2 linked regions of the Ruminococcus sp. HUN007 genome follow. The main gene of each other region encodes a partner of the protein of the gene in region 2 in a complex. Links are inferred from orthologs where the notes say so. Each region holds a gene or a part of one and is shown on either strand. Other genes may lie near its edges.

Region 1 (8,355 bases), on a different replicon or contig from region 2:
AAAGCACGGATCAGCCATACGCTGAAGCACGTTGTCAACAGCAAATACGTTGAGCCATTCTATTCCGCGTTTTTCAAGTGTTTCTGAAATGCCGGACCTGATCATCGAAGCATACCAGCCGCCGTTTCCGTTAGGTGCAGTAGACACTACGCCCTTGTCTGAAAGCATGAGTTTTCCTTCAGTATCAACTGTAGGAAGCTGTTCCTGAATGAAAAAGCTGATATGATCTGCGTCATAGCCGAAATAATTATGTTCCGCAAGAAATTCTCTTGTATCACGGTCATTGTCAGCACTGGTCATGATGAAAAGCGGAACAAAAACGCCTGCTTCCTTTACAACGTCAAGAAGATTGTTGATCAGACATTCGAATATATAAAGTTCCCTGCTTACGCCGATATTGAACATTCCCTTAGGCTTGTCAAAACCAAGGCGGCTTCCCTGTCCTCCTGCAAGAAGAACACATCCTACCCTGCCTTTTTTAATGGCGTCAAGGCCTGCGGCCAGATATTTTTCGCGGTTATTTTCAATGTCAGCTACAGTTTTTACATCTTCCGGTCTCATCGGAGTGATGCATCCTCTTTCTTCCTCAGCTCCTGTTTCGTCAAGGACGGAAAAATCAAGGTCATCGATCTGTCCGAGTAATTTTTTCTGTTCATCTGCCGAAAGTTCTTCATAATGTCTTAAAAGATGTGTCTGTTCTAAACCTGTAAGCTTTTCTGTTATTTCTTTTTTCATGTTTTCTCCCTGTTTATTCTAAGGAAACACTGATCAAACCGCAGCACCTGCTTCGCAGGTACTGCGGGAGAGGGATTTGCCGGGCTTCGCCCCGCACCCCTGCACTGATATAACTGCTCAGTGCTTCCCTGTTTTGCTGTTTTTCACATACTGCTGATGTCATCTTGCCGTAGCCGCCGGTCAGATATGAGATATCAGTACTCCTTTATTTAAGTACAGATTCGTGTATAGCGAAATGCTTAGGAACGCCGTGTTCCATAACAAGGTTAAGTTCTCCCTGGATAAGCGGCAGGAAGTAGTCAAGTGCCTTGGCCTCAATATTGTTTCCTGCTGAGTTGATGTATTTCTTAGGAAGAAACTTTTCCTGATTTGCTATCTTGGAAGCGTCAGCTGTCTCAACGGCAACTGTGTAAGGCATATCCGAGATACGCTTAAACACCATAACTTTGCCCGATACACCGGCAAGAGCGCATTTTACACCTTCAGCGCCGATCATTTCAGCCTCGGCGATGTCTGTTGCCGAGCCTAAGTGAGATGAGCAACGCTGCATAACGTTAAGTTCGATGGAACGGACCTTGCAGCCGATCTCCTTTCTGACTGTTTCCTCAAGATACTTGCCGATACCTGAAAGATACTTGTGGCCGAAATTGTCAACTTCACCTGACTGAACTCCTTCAGGTACTTCAATACCTTCGGAAACGGCAACTATAACAGCCTTGTGCTTTGAAAGTTCCTGTCTAACATCTCTTACAAAACCTTCGATCGAGAATTTTACTTCAGGAACGTAAACGAGATGAGGTGCAGTTTCGCCGAGTGCGTGGAGCACTGCTGACGATGCTGTAAGCCATCCTGCGTGGCGTCCCATGATCTCGACTATTGTAACTGAAGGGATACTGTAAACGATACTGTCACGTGTGATCTCCTTCATTGTTGTTGCGACATACTTGGCTGCTGAACCGAAACCAGGTGTATGGTCAGTAATGCACAGATCATTGTCTATAGTCTTCGGAATACCGATTACCTTGATATCAAGGTTGATAGTCTTAAAATATTCGGAAAGCTTGTTTACCGTATCCATTGAATCATTACCGCCGATATAGAAAAAAGCTCCGATATTTCTCTGGACCAGAGTATCCCTTATCTTCTTGTAAACTTCCTCGTCTTCCTCCCAGTCCGGAAGCTTGTATCTGCACGATCCGAGAACTGTTGACGGGGTCTGTCTGAGAAGTTCCATGTCATCATTTGAAAGGATCATTGACTTCAGATTGATCATATGGTTCTGAATGATACCTTCTATACCATTTACCGAACCGAATACCGCATCGATGGAAGATTCCTTGAGGGCTTCCCTGTAAACGCCGACAAGTGATGCGTTGATAGCACAGGTCGGGCCGCCCGACTGAGCTACTGCAATATTGAACATATAACCACACTCTCCTGAATTATAGTGACAGAAATAACTGCATTCACCACAATCAATTTATTTATTGCCATGCTGATCCGCAAACGGGGTTTACTCGTTTGCATATAGGCTAATAGTAAATGAAAAACTATTTTTTCGTTTACTAAATTGTAACATTTCCATTATAACATATATTTAACACAGTTGCAATAGCGATAATTGCGAACGAAAGGGCAGATCCTGTCAGGATCTGCCCTTCTGTCCGTTATATTTCATTTAAATGTAACGCTGTTTACATTAAGGAAACACTGATTAAACCGGAAATCCGGCTTCGTCGGATTTCCGGAGGTGTGATTTTACGGGGCTTCGCCCCGAACCCCCACGCTGATTTATGAATAAATCAGCGTTTCCTTAACTTTTTCACCGGTCCCTGTATCATTCCGGAGATTCGCTGCTTTTTTCAACACTGTAGAATTCTTCAAGTTCAGGGCGGCACTGCAGAAAGATCTCTGCAAGCTTTGCGTCAAAATGTGAACCCGAGTCAGCTTTTATGATCTCAAACGCCTTGTCGAACGAAAATGATTCCTTGTAGCAGCGCTTTGAAACGAGTGCGTCAAAAACATCAGCAAGTGCCATTATTCTGGCCTCGACAGGTATATCGTCCCCTGCAAGTCCGCACGGATATCCCCTGCCGTTTACCTTTTCATGATGATAGTGAGCTATGTTTGCAGCTATTTCAACGAACTGCTCCTCCTCAACTCCTGTAAGTATCTTTCGTACCATTACAGCGCCGATCTCAGAGTGTTTCTTCATTTTTTCGTATTCTTCATCGGTAAACTTTCCCTGTTTGCGAAGAACGGCGTCGTCAACACCTATTTTGCCAAGATCATGCATAGGAGCACTTCTTATGACACACTCAAGAAAAGCAGGATCAAAGTCCATGTCTGACTTAAGCAGCTTTTCGGAAAAAATCCTCACCACCTCGCTGGTCCTCTTTATATGACTGCCGGTACTGAGATCGCGTGATTCGACCATCTGTGCCATACCGAGAATGGTCTTCTGCTGAATTTCCATTATTCTGCCTGTCTTCTCATCAACTTCCTCGGCAAGCTTACGGTTGAAGTTATCTGACAGTTCAAGTGCATTGTAATGCTCGGTCTCATCCTTGAGTTCAACCGTATAGCCCCGGCAGAGATTTCTGAAGTTTAAAAGCGGATGGATGACGCAGTCATACGTCCTTCCGTCAATAACGAAAGTGGACACCCTGTTTTCCGTACTGTCATCTGACTGACTGTGTTTGCTGTGATAAAGAACCTCAATTATTGAATTTCTAAGTTCACCGCCTGCATCTTTCGGAAAATGTCCGATACGGAATTTTTTTAACTCAGGGAAAATCAGTTCCGCTTTTTCATTGCATCCCATGTAGCGGAGCTTATTGTCAAAAGTTATAAATCCGAATTTTCCGAGATGTTTGTCAACAATATCCTTGTTTTCCTCAACAGTGTAGAAATTCGCTCTGTTCACACTGTGCATCGATACGATACACATCGCAGTATACACCATCGGAATAACTATTATATCGGAGAACACTTTGGTATTGATCTCATAAACAACAGCCGCAAAAGCAAAAATATGCACCAGAAGCATTATACTTTTACGGTCAACCGGACGTTCCGTTTTCATGGCGTATATACATGCGGCAAGCGCCATGACACCGTAGCTTAGTACTGATGCGGTAAATATCATATGAAGAGGGCCGTAGACTTTATCAAGATGTCTTATGCCGTTTTCAATATGGAATTCCGCTTTTCTGTAATAATACGGTCCGTTTCCGGCGGTACAGACCATTGCAAATATCGCTGACTGTACCGTGTAAAGAGCGCACTTGAGTGCTTTCGGGATCCGTATATGACATACTTCGCATATCGTAAGGCAGTAAAGCAGCGGAACAAAGCAGCCGCCGACATAAGTTATCTTGACCGCAAGCAGAGCTTCGGAAAGATTCTGCGCACCCGCAAATGCTACATATCCGCCGTTTGCAATAATTATACCGATAATCAGCACATACTGTATAACACTTCTTCTCTTGTCAAAAATGATCTGGAACAGAAACAGTCCCAGAGCTATGACAAGACTTAATATATAAAACCATATCATAATGAATACCTCTTTATCCCGCCGGCTGATACTGCTTATCAGAACCAGTCTGCGGGTATGAAGTTCCGGTTCCCTTTTCCGGTCCTTCACAGTGATTTATGAACTGAACACAGTAAGCATTCATTATATATATCGGCAGAAATTAAATAAAATCAATGTCAGAAAGGGATTTAACAATTACTGAATACAGAAAAATCAGCATAACACACTCACGTAATACGTTTGCGGGTTATGCTGATCGGTTTCTGAGGAGAGTTTTTTCAATGGAAATGCTGATTATCAAATATCTGTCAGTCGCGCTATATTATCAGTAATCCTCTTCTTCAAGTGTTTCGGAAATGTCATTTGCCGGCTTTTTGAGTCCCTCGATTACGATGCCGTTCTTTTCAGCATAGTCCCAGAGAGCCGCATGTATTGCCTCTTCAGCTAGGAGCGAGCAGTGTATCTTTACCGGCGGAAGTCCGTCAAGAGCTTCCATGACTGCCTTGTTTGTTACCTCAAGCGCCTCGTAAATCGTCTTTCCCTTAACAAGTTCAGTAGCCATGCTGCTTGTTGCTACAGCAGCACCGCATCCGAAAGTCTTGAACTTTACATCACGGATCACCTGGTTTTCATCTATGTCAAAATAAATTCTCATGATGTCGCCGCACTTGGCATTACCAACTGTGCCGACACCGCTTGCATTTTCTATTTCTCCGACATTTCTCGGGTTTGAAAAATGATCGATTACTTTTTCACTGTACATAAGATCTTACCTTTCAGTATTATTATTGTTCCTTTAAGAAAACGCTGATCAAATCGTAAATCCGGCTTCGCCGGATTTACGAAGGCGGGATTTGCGGGGCTTCGCCCCGGACCCCACGCTGATTTATTCTTAAATCAGCGTTTCCTTAATCAATTCATTTCACAGCCGCAGCAGACTGTCATCACAGTCAGGCTTTATTGTTTTTAAGAAAATCTTCGTATAACGGTGACATGCTGCGGAGTCTGTCAACTATCTTTTTAAGTTCATCAACTACGTAGTCAAGATCTTCCTTTGTAGTTTCTTCGGAGAGAGTAAGTCTGAGTGAACCGTGCGCTATTTCATGCGGGAGTCCTATTGCAAGGAGAACGTGCGAAGGATCGAGGGAACCTGATGTGCATGCTGATCCGCTGGAACCGCAGATTCCCTTCTGGTCGAGGAGAATTAGAAGTGACTCACCCTCGATGAAACGGAAGCAGAAATTAACGTTGTTCGGAAGTCTGTCAGTCCTGTGTCCGTTGAACTTTGAGTACGGGATCTCGTTTTCAATCCTGTTTATAAGGTAGTCACGGAGCTCAGTTTCCTTACGTATTCTTTCCTCCATTGTCTTTCCTGCGATCTCGGCTGCTTTTCCGAGTCCGACAATGCCCGGAGTATTGGAAGTACCCGCTCTTCTTCCGCGTTCCTGTGAACCGCCGTGGATGAACGAGCGGATCTTTACGCCCTTGCGTATGTACATGATGCCGATACCTTTCGGGCCGCCGAACTTGTGGCCGCTGGCTGAAAGCATGTCGATGTTCATTTCATCAACATTTATCGGAATATGGCCGTAAGCCTGTACCGCATCAGTATGGAAAAGAATGCCCTTTTCGTGTGCAATTCTTCCTATTTCCGCAATAGGTTCTATTGTACCGATCTCATTGTTGGCCGTCATGACTGAGATGAGGATCGTATCCGGTCTGATGGCCTTTTCAACATCTTCCGGGTGAACGACACCGTCGCTGTCAACATCGAGATAGGTTACTTCAAAACCGTGCTTTTCAAGATATTCACAGGTGTGAAGGATGGCATGGTGTTCTATTTTTGTTGTTATGATGTGTTTTCCTTTTGAGCCGTATTCTTCAGCAGTCGCCTTTAAAGCCCAGTTGTCAGACTCGCTTCCGCCGCCTGTAAAATATATTTCCTCAGGCTTTGCACCGATAAGTGCAGCCGCCTGGTTTCTTGCTTCCATAACAGCCTTTTTGCCTTCTGACGCAAAGCTGTAGATAGCTGAAGGGTTGCAGTAAGTTTCGGTAAAGTAAGGAAGCATTACGTCAAGTACTTCTTTTTTTACCCTTGTAGTCGCTGCATTGTCAAGATATATGAGTTTTGACATGACTATGATATTCCTCCTGAACTGCAGTGAATTGCTGTGCTTTCACTGTTATAAATTTATGTTTACATGGTTTGTTATCACTGAATTTATTATATACCTTTTCGATAGGCTTTGTCAAGTATATTTTTGGATTAGCTTATGCTAATCCTTACCGAAACTATTTTCCGGATCACAGCATGTAACGAAAAGGTTCGCGCGTCCTGTTTCCGCACATATTCACGATATTTGTTCGCATTCAGGCGCACCGGATAGCTCTGATCTTTTCATAAACAGCTGAAGCTAACCTGCTGTGATTATCTTCATCCATATGTTCTTCGTCTGTTTTACTCGGAACTGCAAATTCAGATGCATCGAGAAAATACGTATTTTCCGCACGGCTTATCTTTCTGTATTCGGCCGCAAGTTTCTTTGATATCTCAACTGAGTTTCCGTCAAATTCAGGGTCGAAGCCTTCCTTCCAGACGTTTTCGCCAAGGTGGATAGGTGAAATGATAAGTATCTTCACCTTGTCCGAATACGCTTTAACCTGCCTTACAAGTCTTCCGACTCCCTTGGCTATTACCTCCGGAGACGCTCCGTAAATAGCCTTGCAGTCATTTGTGCCAAGCATTATCACCACCAGGTCTTCGTCTGAGGGGGCATGTGTCTCAAGGATCACAGGAAGAAGCTTTACACCGCATCTTCCGTCGCGAAGCGGATCTTCAAAGATCGTGGTCCTTCCCACAAGACCTTCCTCAACTACTCTGGAATCTGTCCCGGCCAGCTTTTCGCTGAGAATACTCGTCCATCTTTTTCCCCACGGATATCTTTTTCCTGTTCCCGGAATGTAACCGAATGTATTTGAATCGCCGAAGCATATTACCTGTTTCATGTTAAGTCCTCCGCTCTTAAAGATTTTACTGATAATATAATGAACTGTTATCATAATTTATTATACCACACCTATAGGAATTGTAAAATACAATATGCTTATACTGAGTTATAGGCTGGATCTATAGCAAAACTCAGAACAAAACGGAAGCACTGATCTGCACTTCCGTTTGTGTCCTTACTATGAAATGAAGTTTATAATACTGAAAATCACGTAATGTTTCTGAACCGGACTGATGTCAGGTCACAGGTAATGCGTCCGGCAGAGTGCAGCTGTCACTCTGTCTGAAGAAATGTTTTTCCTCAGGATCAGCGGATAGCTGCAAATGCCTTGTCGAGAGCTGCGATAAGGTCATCGATGTGTTCTGTACCGATCGACAGACGAATAGTAGTTGGCTTGATACCCTGTTCAGCAAGTTCAGCTTCTGTAAGCTGTGAGTGAGTTGTTGATGCAGGATGGATAACCAGAGACTTAACGTCTGCAACATTTGCGAGGAGTGAGAAGATGTCGAGGTTATCGATAAACTTCTTTGCGTCATCTTCTGTTCCCTTGATGTCAAATGTGAAGATACTGCCGCCGCCGTTCGGGAAGTACTTCTTATAGATCTCATGGCTTGGTTCTGAAGAGAGTGACGGATGGTGAACAGCTTCTACCTGAGGATTCTTTGCAAGGTAATCAACTATCTTGTTTGTATTCTCAGTATGACGTTCAACACGTAGTGAGAGTGTTTCAAGTCCCTGTAAGAAGATGAATGCGTGGAACGGTGAAAGTGTAGCACCTGTATCGCGGAGAAGAATAGCACGAATGTAAACCGCAAATGCAACAGGGCCTACAGCATCAGCAAAGCTTATGCCGTGATAGCTTGGGTTTGGCTCTGAGATCCACGGATATCTTCCTGACTTCTTCCAGTCGAAGTTACCGCTGTCAACAATAACGCCGCCGATAGCTGTACCGTGACCGCCGATGAACTTTGTTGCTGAGTGAACTACGATATCTGCGCCGTATTCGATAGGACGAACGAGATAAGGTGTTGCGAATGTATTGTCAACTACAAGCGGAATACCGTGCTTGTG
Region 2 (8,649 bases):
TCGGTGCAAGGCAGCTTCCTGTATTACGCCATATTCCGTTTCTGAGTTTTGAAAGAAACGCAAAAGGTCCGAATTTAAGATATGACTCAAACCCCGGATATCTTTCCTTTGTCCATTTAAAGTTACCGCTGTCGACTATAATGCCGCTTATGGCATTTCCGCCGCCGTTTATGTACTTGGAAGATGAGTGAACAACTATGTCCGCACCGTGTTTTATCGGATTTACAAGATAAGGTGTTGCTGTTGTACTGTCAACTATAAGGGGGATACCGTTTTCCCTGCAGGCTTCCGAAACACGGTCAAGATCGACGATATCCAGTTTCGGATTCCCAATGAGTTCTGTAAAAACCGCTCTGGTATTTTCCGTTACCGCTTCGCTCACTGTTTCATAAGTGATAGACTCAAGAAAGCGTGCTGTTATGCCGAATGCCTTCAGATCATCAAACAGATCGATCGTTCCTCCGAAAAGTCCCGTGCTTACTATGACTTCGTCTCCTGACTTCAGAATATTAAGGAGGACCGCTGTAATAGCTGCCATTCCCGATGAACACGCTACTGCACCAAGACCGCCTTCCAGTCTGGCTATTCTGTTTTCAAAAGCACTTACAGTCGGATTTCCCACTCTTGAATAGGAAAAACCTGCAGCCCTGTTATTGAACACCTTTTCAAGCTGCTCTGCTGAATCATATGCAAAGGCACTTACCTGATAAACCGGAGGGAGAGTTGAACCCTGATCGCTGCCGTTCTGTGACGTGCCATGAAGCAGAGATGTATTAAATTTCATTTTTCCACCACGCTTTTCTGAAAGAATAATTAAAACAATGTACAGGACGGCATAGAAAAAGCCATCCTGTACAGTACATGAAATCTACTGTGAAATGATTTAGGTGCGCTTTCACCTGAAATTCCATTTACGCAAGGGTTCTTATACCCTGCACAAGTCTGTCAATGTCACCGAATGAATTGTAAAGTGCAAGTGTAGGACGTACCGTTCCTTCAAGTCCGAAATGACGCAATATAGGCTGTGCACAGTGATGACCTGTACGTACTGCTATTCCGAGTTCGTTAAGTCTCTGACCTACTGCTTCATTATCAACTCCGTCGAGTACAAATGAAAGTACACTTGCCTTGTTTGTGGCCGTACCGATAAGGTGAAGACCGTTTATCTTCTGCATTTCCTTCATTGCGTAAACAAGAAGTTCGTGCTCGTGGCGGTTTACCTCCGCCATGCCTATTGAATTGAGATATTCAAGGGCGGCACCAAGACCTACAGCATCAGCTATGCTTCCTGTTCCTGCTTCAAACTTGTTCGGAGCCGGATTGTAGATGGTGCGTTCAAAAGTAACGTCCTTTATCATGTTGCCGCCGCCGTGATACGGTCTTGCAGCTTCAAGAACGTCTGACTTTCCGTAAACCGCACCGATACCTGTCGGTGCAAAGATCTTGTGTCCCGAGAATACGAAGAAGTCTGTATCGAGTGCTGTAACGTTTACCGGAATGTGTGCCACGGACTGTGCACCGTCAATGAGTGTGCGTACTCCGTGTGCATGTGCGATCGCAACAATCTCCTCGATAGGTGTTACAGTACCGAGTGCGTTTGAAACGTGTGTTGCTGAAACGAATTTCGTTCTGTTTGTAAAGAGCTTTTCGTACTCGGAAATAATAAGCTGACCGGTCCTGTCAACAGGGACAACCTTTATAACAGCTCCTGTTTCCTCGCAGACAAGCTGCCACGGAACGATGTTTGCATGATGTTCGAGCATTGTGAGAATGATCTCATCGCCCGGCTTGAGCAGAGGCTTTACATATGCGTTAGCCACAAGGTTTATCGCCTCGGTAGTGCCTCTTACAAAAACGATATTGTCCTTTGAAGGAGCACCGAGGAAATCTGCAGTTATCTGTCTTGCATTTTCGTATGCATCAGTTGAACGTGCAGCAAGCTCGTGGGCACCTCTGTGAACATTTGAGTTTTCGTGTTCATAGTAGTAAGTAAGTCTGTCGATGACCTGCTTCGGACGCTGTGTTGTTGCGCCGTTGTCAAGCCACACAAGATCATTGCCGTTTATTTTTTCACTTAGTATAGGGAAATCATTTCTTATCTGAGCGAGTGTCTTGGTTCCGACTATGATACTGCTGTTTTCCCTTGACTGCGGCACTTCCTTTGCCACCGCACCGGAAGCCTGCTTCGGAACATAAGTATCTGCCTGGCCCTGTGAAAGAACAACAGGAGCGTATCCGCCGCCCCCACCATTATACTCGTTTGCGATCTGTTCGAATTCTGAAATACTTCCGTAACTGGAAAAAGCGTTTTCTGCATATGAGGCGTAGTTTACACCGCCACCGTATGAAGCTGCCTTTGATGCCGCATAGTTTAATATGGAAGTATCTCCTGCAGCGAGACCTTCAAGACCTGAAGCACAGACTTCAGGCTCAAAGTCAGGGAAAAGGGAACCTGCGAGATTCTCAAGCTCAGTCTCGGAAGGGATTCCGTAATTAGTCGTAGTCATAGTATTCACCTACCTCGACATCTTCAAGAACAGCGATAGCGTCGTCTGCAAGAATAGCTGCCGAGCAGTAGAGTGAAAGCAGATAGGAAGCAACACCCTTATCATCTATGCCTCTGAAACGAACTGAAAGACCTCTTGACTGTTCGTTCTTAAGATTACGCTGGAAAAGACCGATAACGCCTCTCTTTGCTTCACCTGTACGAACGAGAAGAATGTTTGTCTTGCCGCTCTTGCTCTTTGGATTCTTAAGTCCGTCAACAAGGAGCTTGTCTGTAGGAATGATCGGAATACCGCGCCATGCAATGAATGTACCGCCTGCAATGTTTACAGTAACCGGAGGAACGCCTCTCTTTGTGCATTCTCTTTCAAAAGCTGCGATAGCTCTCGGGTGAGCAAGGAAGAATGAAGGATCCTTCCATACCTTTGTGATGAGTTCGTCGAGATCATCAGGTGTAGGTGCACCGTTTCTTGTCTGGATTCTCTGTGAATCAGCAACGTTCTTTAAAAGACCGTAGTCATCGTTGTTGATGAGCTGGCTTTCCTGACGCTCACGAAGGCTTTCGATGGCAAGGTCAAGCTGTTCCTTTACCTGATCGTATGGTGAGCTGTAAACGTCAGCAATCGCTGTATTTACATTGATTATTGTTGAAATGGAAGCGAGCTGGTGTTCTCTCGGGTTTTCTTCGTATTCGATGTAACCCTGAGGGATGATGTCTGACTTCTTTTCAACGCTGCAGAGAACGTCAAGCGGAGTCTCGCCTTCCTTTACCCTGTTTATTCTGTAAATACCGGAATCAAGGCCTTTGAATTCGAGAACCTTGGTAACCCACTTAGGAGTAAGAGCACCATACTGTGGTCTTGTCTTGTTTACGTCAGCAAGATTATATGCTGCCTTTTTGCCAAGAGCAACTATTGAGTCATTTTTTACTTCTTTAGACATAACGTCTACCTCCTGATAAATAATAATTATTTATGGAAACACTGATCAGCGTTTCCTTATAATAAAGAGTTTTACCCCGTTCTCTTTACCATATCAGTAAACCGGAAAGTCCTTATCAACTTCCCTTGCCCATGCATTGGTGCCGCCTTTGAGATTATAAAGCGGACCTGTGTAGCCTGCTTCACGCAGAGTATTCACAGCAAGAATGCTGCGCTTTCCTTCCTTGCAGACAAAAACAGTATCGACCGAAGTGTCAAGTTCGTTCTGTCTTCTTTCAAGCTGACCGATCGGGATCACCTTTGCATCCGGAAACTTCGCTATGGCTCTTTCATGAGGCTCGCGCACATCGATGATAGTTATCTTTTCTCCTTCATCGATACGGCGCTTCAGTTCCTTCGGCTCAATGCCTTCAACTTCCGCTTCTTCCTCACGCTGTTTGGTGATACCGCAGAAGTCTTCGTAGTCAAATTCCTCTATTTCAGTAATGGTCTTCTTTTTGCCGCATACCGGACAGCTGTCATTTTTATGTATTTTCAGCTCACGCCATTTAAGGTTCCAGGCATCGAAGCTTACTACCCTGCCGATGAGGTTCTTTCCTCCGCCTACTATGAGCTTTATTACTTCATTTGCCTGAAGAGTGCCTATAACGCCGGGAAGCACTCCGACTACACCGCCCATAGCACATGAGGGAACAAGTCCTGCCGGAGGCGGTGCCGGATACATACATCTGAAGCAGGGACCCTCTTTTGCATAATAGACCGAGACCTGCCCTTCAAACTGATACATGGCACCGAACACATCAGGTTTTCCCAGAAGTGCACATGCATCGCTTACAAGATAACGCGTGGGATAGTTGTCCGAAGCATCTGCCACAACGTCATATTCTGAAATGATCTCCTCTGCATTTTCGGCAGTCAGACGCTTGTTGTAGATCTCAACCTTTACAAAGGGATTTATCTGCTTTATGCTGTCCTTTGCCGATGCAACCTTCGGTCTGCCTATGTCTCTTGTTCCGTGGATGACCTGACGCTGAAGATTTGATTCCTCAACTTCATCGTCATCAATTATTCCGATAGTTCCGACACCTGCTGCCGCCAGATACTGAGCAAGCGGCGTGCCGAGTCCTCCGGCTCCGACTATAAGCACCTTTGCAGCCTTAAGTCTTTTCTGGCCTTTTACTCCAATCTCCTGCAGAAGAAGATGGCGGCTGTAACGGTTTATCTCATCGTTTGTCAGCTTTTCGCCATTCCGGTCACCGAGAACACTTTCGTTTCCGGAACCGCCGGCGATCGCCGGAATGAGGATGATCTCGTCATGGTCTTTAACTTCTGTATCAAATCCGTCAAGATCTCTTATACTTTCATCATTCACAAAAATATTGACAAATGAACGGAGTTTTCCTTCTTCATCGAAAAGTGCTTTTTTTGTATCCGGATATTCTTCTGACAAAAGAGTAAGCACTTCGCCTACTGTTTTTCCTTCAAGTTCTATTTCAGACCTGTGCTCTGTAAAAAGCCTCAGAGTCGTTGGTATCACAACTGTTACAGCCATAAAATAATTCCTGCCTTTTTTAAAACCTGTCATTCAGATCTTTTTTATATATATTATATGTATAAAATTCGATGAATCCATTATAGCATATATCACAAATAGAATCAATATCAATTTAATCTCAAATTATTATTACAAGATATAGATATTCCCTATAACCGTGTCATCAATTCATTCCTGTTATAGGTTTTTCATATAATATAAAACCACGCAGCTTCATTTTCAACGTCAACACGTTCGACCGGCTTTGAAGCATCATAGTTATACCTTAGCTCCTGGTTCTTGACACTTACCTTGGCTCCTTCCGGAATTGAACGCGTTATGAAAGCGTTGCCGCCTATGACAACATCTTTTCCGATCACGGTGTCGCCTCCGAGAATAGACGCGCCGGAATATATAGTAACATTGTCTTCGATAGTCGGATGTCTTCTTTTGTTTTTCAGTGCCTGTCCGCCTCGTGTTGAGAGAGCACCGAGTGTAACACCCTGGTAGATCTTCACGTTATTTCCGATAACGGTCGTTTCACCTATGACTATACCTGTACCGTGATCAATGAAAAAGTATTTTCCGATCGTAGCACCGGGATGAATGTCGATACCGGTCACGCTGTGTGCATATTCAGTCATCATGCGCGGAATTACCGGAACACCCAGAAGGAACAGCTCGTGTGCTATCCTGTTTACAAGAACAGCGTACAGTCCCGGATAGGAATAAATGATCTCATCTTCGCTGAACGCAGCCGGGTCACCGTCATAGGCTGCCTGAACATCGGTTTCAATGTATTCTTTTATTTTCGGAAGCTTTTTAATGAACTCCAGTGCGATGTTTTCAGCTTTTTCCGTAATATCCTCATCCGTGCTTTCATCGCCGTCGAAAACTATGGTCATCTGCTTGGTAAGCTTGTAGATGACATCTTCAATAAGCATGGAAAGATTGTTCCGGAGCGTGTAGACCTTGATCGATCTGTTCCTGAAATATCCCGGAAATATGATCTTGCGAAGGCTTGTAAGAATATCAACTATGGCTTCCCTGTCCGGATGATTGAATATTTTGACTTCCTCAGACGTCCTTTTCTTTTCATAATCATCAAGCAGCAGGCCGACAATGTCATTTACACTTTCTTCAATATAGTTCAAATTTAATTCTCCTTCCGCTTAAATTATACGATGAAATTCTTTTCAATAAACTTCCACTTTTCATCCCTTGAATCAGTTATCACCTTAATATCATCTTCGGTAAGATGTCTGAAACGTCCCTGTCTCTTCAGATAAGCTTCAGCAGATGTGAATTCCTTCGGTCTGTGTGTCAGTCTGTATTCACCGTTTTCATATTCGGCAAGATACCAGAGACCGCTGTCCACAACTTCCTTTGCGATCTCAACTGTTTCATCAACAGAAATGCCCCAGCCGGTAGGACACGGAGCTATTACATGAATGTACTTTGTCCCCTGGATCTGCGATGCCTTCTGAACCTTGGCTATGAAATCACCTATATATCCCACACTTGCTGTGGCAGCGTAAGGGATGCCGTGAGCCGCAACTATCTCGAACATATTTTTCTTCGGTCTTATGTTTCCGTGAACATTTGCTCCTGCCGGAGTCGTAGTCGTCCTTGCGCCGAACGGTGTCAGACCGCTTTTCTGGATGCCGGTGTTCATGTAGGCTTCGTTGTCGTAGCAGATGTAGATAATATTGTCGTTACGGTCTATTGCTCCGGAAAGCGCCTGAATACCGATGTCGGCAGTACCGCCGTCACCTGCAAATCCTACTGCTGTAAAGTCTTTATAGCCCTTTGCACGGAGTCCCGCCTCGATACCTGTAAGCATGGAAGCAGTTCCTGCGAAGGTTGATATTATGGAATTGTTTGAGAAGCAGAGCTGCGGAAAATTGAAGCCTACTGCGGACATACAGCCTGCCGGAAGAACTGAAACTGCATTTTTGCCGAGTACCTTAAGGGCAGCCCTTACCGCAAGACTTCCCCCGCATCCGGCACATGCCTTGTGTCCGTAAAAATATTCTTCCCTTGAAATGCTGTCTGCGACCTTATTAGCCATTGTTTCCGTCTCCTATCCCGATAAAGTTTACTCTGTCCGTGCCTTTTATTATGCTTTTAAATATGGTTTCAATATCAGACGCTGAAATGTTTCTTCCGCCGAGTCCGCCGATGAAGTTATATCCTTCTGCCTTTCCGTTTTCCTTTTTAACAGCGGAATTTACGTTTGTGAAAACCGTGCCCTCGTTTCCGAAGCTGATATCCTTTTCGAGAACTGCATATGCCTTTACCCTGCTGAGAGCTTCTGCTATCTCTTCATTCGGGAAAGGTCTCATGTAGCGTATGCGCACAACACCTGCACGTATTCCCTGCTCACGGAGCCTGTCAGCTGTTTTGCGGCACAGTCCGGCTATACTTCCGAGAGTAACGATAATATAGTCTGCATCATCAGTCAGATAGTTTTCGGTAAGCCCGGTGTATCTGCGTCCGAATATTTTCTCAAATTCATCTTCAGTCTCCTTAATAACATCCGAAGCTGCAAGCATTCCCTCATGCGCCCTGTACTTGAAGATGTAGTTCGTTTCCGGACCTGCTGAAAAGGCCATATTCTTAGGGCTGTCAAAATCGATGCGGTTGTCAGTCTCGTAAGCAGGAAGGAAACGGTCAGCCTGTTCTTCCGTCGGGATATCAACCTTTTCATAGGTGTGAGTGAGAACGAATCCGTCCAGATTAGCCATGTACGGAGTAGAAACACGCTTGTCCTCAGCTATTCTGTAGCTCATAAGTGCAAGGTCAAGTGCCTCCTGTGCGTTTTCAGCGTATGACTGTATCCAGCCGCTGTCGAGCTGTGAAAGGCTGTCACGCTGGTCACCGTAGATATTCCACGGAAGCGCTGTGGAACGGTCAGCGTTCATCATAACTATCGGGAAACGTCCGCCCGAAGCGTAGTAGAGACATTCCGCCATATAGAGCAGTCCCTGTGAGGATGTAGCTGTAAATGCTCTTGCACCTGCGGCACTTGCTCCCATGGCGCATGACAGAGCTGAATGCTCCGATTCAACATGAACGTACTCTGACTTCAGGCTTCCGTTTTCCACCATCTCGGAAAGACGTTCAACAACTATGGTCTGCGGTGTTATAGGATAGGCCGAGATCACCTCCGGACGCGCAAGTCTTATGCCCTCGGCAAATGCCTCATTTCCTGAAAGAAATTTTTTCATTTACGCTCCGCCTCCGTTTCTATCGCGCCCGGTCTGCATATCTTCACACAGATACCGCAGCCCTTGCAGAAATCATAGTCGATCACTGCTTTACCATTCTGTATTGAAATAACCCCGTCCGGACAGTAAAGATAGCACTGCTCGCAGCCGACACATTTTTCAGTGTGAACAACAGGTCTTATGCTCCTCCATCCGCTGTTTACCGTAACAAGATATCCCGCTTCAAAACATGTGTTTTCCGGAACGTCGTCAAATCCGAACACCTTTTTCTCTCTGATATACGGTTTCATTCAGATACCTCCTGCAAGGCCTTCAGAAGTGCACCGGCATTGCGCTCCGCGATCTTCGCCGGCATGTATCCCCTTACTGCCTTCTCCGCTTCATCAGGTGTGACAACGCCTGAAATACCGGCAAGCAGACCGAGCATGACTGTATTTAC

What was found.
Region 1: the proteins of CC97_RS09480 (region 2) and nifU are in contact, whole or in part, in a solved structure (PDB 5XT5), measured with the Bacillus subtilis proteins. The link is inferred for Ruminococcus sp. HUN007 from one-to-one orthologs.

The regions. Positions count from the first base shown.
Region 1 is NZ_JOOA01000001.1:875,325-883,679, forward strand. The notes cover bases 3,321-6,026. They hold nifU (Fe-S cluster assembly scaffold protein NifU), read right to left. Parts: upstream 5,040-6,026; coding sequence 4,602-5,039; downstream 3,321-4,601. Other genes in these bases: CC97_RS18585 (HD domain-containing phosphohydrolase), read right to left, coding at 3,321-4,294; nifS (cysteine desulfurase NifS), read right to left, coding at 5,227-6,026. Outside these bases: CC97_RS03705 (UDPGP type 1 family protein), read right to left, coding at 1-735; CC97_RS03710 (6-phosphofructokinase), read right to left, coding at 941-2,158; more of CC97_RS18585, read right to left, coding at 2,573-3,320; more of nifS, read right to left, coding at 6,027-6,411; CC97_RS03730 (GDSL-type esterase/lipase family protein), read right to left, coding at 6,647-7,282; CC97_RS03735 (O-acetylhomoserine aminocarboxypropyltransferase/cysteine synthase family protein), read right to left, coding at 7,591-8,355. UniProt on the Bacillus subtilis protein: Part of the SUF-like system that mediates the biosynthesis of iron-sulfur (Fe-S) clusters. Acts as a sulfurtransferase and thus transfers sulfur from SufS to SufB.
Region 2 is NZ_JOOA01000002.1:1,236,231-1,244,879, forward strand. The notes cover bases 210-3,209. They hold CC97_RS09480 (cysteine desulfurase), read right to left. Parts: upstream 2,508-3,209; coding sequence 912-2,507; downstream 210-911. Other genes in these bases: CC97_RS09475 (aminotransferase class I/II-fold pyridoxal phosphate-dependent enzyme), read right to left, coding at 210-784; CC97_RS09485 (family 2A encapsulin nanocompartment shell protein), read right to left, coding at 2,494-3,209. In the rest of the region: more of CC97_RS09475, read right to left, coding at 1-209; more of CC97_RS09485, read right to left, coding at 3,210-3,447; molybdopterin-synthase adenylyltransferase MoeB, read right to left, coding at 3,541-4,998; CC97_RS09495 (serine acetyltransferase), read right to left, coding at 5,190-6,134; CC97_RS09500 (thiamine pyrophosphate-dependent enzyme), read right to left, coding at 6,158-7,051; CC97_RS09505 (transketolase C-terminal domain-containing protein), read right to left, coding at 7,044-8,210; CC97_RS09510 (4Fe-4S binding protein), read right to left, coding at 8,207-8,500; CC97_RS09515 (2-oxoacid:acceptor oxidoreductase family protein), read right to left, coding at 8,497-8,649. UniProt on the Bacillus subtilis protein: Type II cysteine desulfurase that acts as the initial step in the SUF-like Fe-S cluster assembly pathway.